2 regions of the Bacillus sp. DU-106 genome follow, and region 2 is predicted to be linked to the other one. Evidence: riboswitches for the same ligand, from Rfam matches in the RefSeq annotation. Region 2 holds a riboswitch; the other holds the start of a gene.

Region 1 (2,206 bases), 1.4 Mb from region 2:
TACATACAATTAAAAGTGCACTATAAAAAATGGTTGTTCCCATAATCACTGGATAATCTCGATTAAAAATACTATCTACAAAATATTTTCCGAGACCAGGAATTGAAAAAATCTTTTCAATAACGAAAGTACCTGTTAAAAGTCCCGCCATTAATGGTCCAACAAATGTAAGTACCGGAACAATTGCATTTCGAAGAGCATGTCTTATAATAATCTTCTTAATCGGTATACCTTTCGCTCTCGCTAACTTAATATAATCACTCTGCAGTACTTCGATCATATTAGAGCGAACAAATCTTGTAATCACTGCGATTGGTCCTAACGCTAATGCAAAGGATGGCAATACCGTATGTTCAAATGTACCCCAAGAAGCTACTGGTAAGAGCTCGAATTGAATAGCGAATACTTGTATAAATAGTGGTGCTAAAATAAAGCTCGGAATAGAAATACCGAGGATGGCAAGTAAACTTACACCGTAATCAATTACCTTCCCATGATAGAGAGCAGCAAATGTACCTGCAGCAATTCCGACTAGCAATGAAATAATAAGTGCTTGTAAACCAATAATTGCTGATGGACCAAAACCAGTTGTTATAATTTCTGATACACCTTGCCCGGTTGATTGAACAGATTCACCAAAATCAAAATGAACTACGCCGTCTAAATAAGCAACATATTGATTCCATAACGGTTCATCAAGGTGATACTTCGCTCTCATGTTTTGGATCACTTCTTCAGGAAAGACTTTTGCATCTGATGAAAATGGATCCCCCGGAATAATATGCATAATTAGAAATGTCACCGTCGTAATAACCCATAGCGTGAACACCATAACTGATAATTTTTTAATTACATACACCCTAATAACCCCCTAAACACATATATTTACTTAGTTTTATAAACGTACTCTTTCCATTACTCCCTTTTCTCTTTTTAGAATACAAAAAGCCTTGATCTTAAAAAATAAGATCAAGGCTTAATAAACAAAGGCCCATCACTTATCTTTCAAGACTTGCTTGCTGGAATTAGCACGGTGTTCCTATTACAGAACCCGCTGCTGAGGTGTCATAGGGCCAGTCCCTCTACCTCTCTGGATAAGTAAATTGCTATATTATTATTTGGTTCAAATTGTATATTTCGAATTATAATTCTGAAAAAATGAAAAGTCAATCAAATTGGATATATTTAGAAAAATCAGTTTTCAATACTTTTATTTATCTATATCGTATTTCGCTTATAATAAAAAAAGATATGAAAGGAGTTATAAGATGGACCCCTTACTTCTAGCTACTATAGGATTACCCTTAACAATCGTTATACTTGTCATCATCGGCTTCTACAAACTCTTCATCAAAAAGAAAAGTATCACTTCTTTTTATACCCCTTTCGATAATATTACCGGGCAAACTATTTCCGAATTTCACGAAGAACAGAAGATATTAGTATCCGAGGATGAAGATGGAGATGGCAAGAAGAAAAAATAACCTTGCATAGGCAAGGTTATTTTTTCGTTTCTGCTTGAAAACGTTTATAGTATGTCGATGCTGTTGCAAAATTAATTTCTATATCACGAATCAACGATGAATCTTCTTCTTTAGCTAACTTCTGTAATTTTTTCATTGCTTGTTCCGATTCATTCAAGAAACCGACATATACCTCATGTTCTTGCTCTTTCGACTTCGGAACACGAATTTCTTTTCGTATATGATCAATATCTTCTAACATGCTCGTTGTTACCTTTTGCACATCTTCTTTATATGTAGCAGTCGTTATTTCCTTACCGCCCTTTTCTTTTGCCACTTCAAATAACTGCAGTGCATTATTAATTTCTTTATTCATTTTCAAATCGTATTTTTCATGTACTGCAAGGTATTCTTTCATTTCTTCTGTTTGTTCTGTAGATTGCTCTACCTTTTCTTTCGGTTCTTTCGTATCCTTATTTCCATTACATCCTGCTAGAAGGATCATACTTCCCATTACAGCAATACCCAAAACCTTCTTCATCTCTTCTTCTCCTTTTATCTACAGCTACTACTCATTATAGTTTCTTTTATCTCCACTTGTTATTATACCGAGAACATCCTACTTTTTACACTTAAGACGACATCGTAACATGTATACCAACATGTTTGTCACAGTATCGTCACTTTATACAAATAACTTTTGCACTGCTTTACTACTCACCTTACAAAACTGTAAGCACACA
Region 2 (2,206 bases):
TCACCAGTTAAAGCTAACACTTCTTCCATCCCTAACGCCGATAAACCTAACAAATGAGATTGTAGTCCAATGACGTTATGATCTCTACACGTTAAATGCGTCAATACTGGGATATCATGCTTCGTTAATAACGCACCCATCGCCATATTAGAAACACGAGGCGATGCTAATGAATTATCTGCTAGAGTAATAGCATCTGCTCCCGCTCTTTTTAACGCTCTTGCTCCTTCAAAAAAACGCTGTGTATCTAACGTTTTCGGTGGATCTAATTCCACTACAACTGTTGTTTGTTTTTTCGCTTTCTCTGCTAGAGTGACGTGAGCCTTCGAACGTTTCTCATGCGTATGAACGACTTTCGGCCTTTGAATCGTGTCTTTTTCTATTACAGGGGTAATATTCGCAACAGCGCGCTTCATACTTTGAATATGTTCTGGAGTCGTACCACAACAACCACCCAATAACCGAATACCTTGCTCAATAAATCTCGGTGTCATCGCTTCAAAATAAGCTGGACTTCCCTCATATACGTAACGTCCATCCACATAATTCGGGAGGCCTGCATTTGGGTATGCTGATAAATAGCCATTTTGAGGAATCGATATCATTTTGAAAGCTTCCGTCATATGAAGCGGCCCTAGTTGACAATTCAATCCAACAACATTTGCACCGTAATCTATAAGTTGCTTTAATATTTCATTGACATCATTTCCATTTTGAGTCGTACCTGCTTCATGTAACGCTAATTGCGCAACAATTGGAATATTCGTTTGCTTACGCAATACTTTAACGGCATGAAGTAATTCAAATTCATCGTAAAAAGTTTCTAATAGTAATCCATCAACCTGTTCTTCTAGTAAAGCCCCTGCCTGTTCAAGTAACATAAACTCTCTTTCCATATCAGTCGTTGTAACAGCTCCGATATGTTTCATACCACCAATTGTTCCTAAAATTGCATTTTTATCTGTCACAGATGCTTTCGCTAGTTTTACTGCCGCTCTATTAATTTCTGTAACTTGATTTTCTAAACCATACATACGTAATTTCGCCTCATTTGCTCCATACGTATTCGTTTGAATTACATCTGCTCCAGCAGCTACATATTGTTTATGAATCGATATAATTAAGTCTGGATCAGATACATTCAATTCTTCAAAGCTACTTTGCAAACCATGTGAATGCAATAACGTCCCAACCGCACCATCACCTATTACAATTCCTTTTGATAATAAATCTAGTAATTTCACGACTCTCCCTCATTTCTATCAATATAAAAACCCCCTCTTCACTTTGAAGAGGGGGACATAATCGTTCCTCCTCTTATTATGCAAAACATTCGTTTTGCAGGTATTAGCACCGTTTCAAACATTTCGTTTGAAGGTTGCCGGGTTTCACAGGGCCTTTCCCTCCACCGCTCTCAATAAGAGTTGTCTTTATTATTTTATTTATGTAGCTAAAAGGAAATGCGTTCCCCTTTTAACAATGTTTGTTAATTTTTTAATAAATTTAGCATGCACAAAAGTAAAAGTCAATGACACTTGCGGAAAAATAAAAATTATTTAAAATAAAGTTGCAATTCAGTTATATTTTATTGTAAAGTTAAAAACATAATAAAAATTTCATACGAACATTCTTATCTAGAGAGGTAGAGGGACTGGCCCTGTGACGCCTCAGCAACCATTAACATTTTGTTAATAAGGTGCTAATTCCAGCAAATTGTGAAAGATTTGACAGATGAGAAGAAGACTCTATTCAAACCGAAAGCCTTCTTCTTAGAAGGCTTTTTTTATTTTATATTCACTTAATGTTTCAATTTAAAAAGGAGGAATTTTCATATGTCAACAATCGAAACAAAACTAGCACAAATCGGAAATCGCAGTGAAACTACAACCGGAACGGTTAATCCACCAGTTTATTTCTCAACCGCTTATCGTCACGAAGGAATTGGTAAATCTACTGGCTTTGACTATTCACGAACTGGCAATCCAACTCGAGGTCTTTTAGAACAGGCGATCGCAGACTTAGAATATGGCGAACAAGGTTATGCCTGTAGTTCAGGGATGGCGGCTGTTCTCCTCGTCCTTTCTCTATTCCGCTCTGGAGACGAACTTATTGTATCTGAAGATTTATACGGGGGAACGTATCGATTATTTTCTGAGCATGAAAAAAAGTGGAATGTTCGATGTAGATACGTAAATACACAGTCTAT

Evidence for each region. Region 2 has a riboswitch for S-adenosylmethionine ahead of C3Y97_RS21520 (bifunctional homocysteine S-methyltransferase/methylenetetrahydrofolate reductase). Riboswitches for the same ligand answer to the same signal wherever they lie in the genome.
Region 1: it holds a riboswitch for S-adenosylmethionine, as region 2 does, so the genes downstream of both, C3Y97_RS01070 (ABC transporter permease) here and C3Y97_RS21520 (bifunctional homocysteine S-methyltransferase/methylenetetrahydrofolate reductase) in region 2, are expected to answer to the same signal.

Annotation. Positions count from the first base shown of each region.
Region 1 is NZ_CP026607.1:181,795-184,000, reverse strand. Features, by position in the region: gene C3Y97_RS01070 (ABC transporter permease) at 1-859, opposite strand, end outside; SAM riboswitch class I at 996-1,101, opposite strand; gene C3Y97_RS01065 (DUF3951 domain-containing protein) at 1,269-1,484, shown strand; gene C3Y97_RS01060 (hypothetical protein) at 1,501-2,004, opposite strand.
Region 2 is NZ_CP026607.1:4,233,802-4,236,007, forward strand. Features, by position in the region: gene C3Y97_RS21520 (bifunctional homocysteine S-methyltransferase/methylenetetrahydrofolate reductase) at 1-1,244, opposite strand, end outside; SAM riboswitch class I at 1,315-1,424, opposite strand; SAM riboswitch class I at 1,628-1,738, shown strand; gene metI (cystathionine gamma-synthase/O-acetylhomoserine thiolyase) at 1,833-2,206, shown strand, end outside.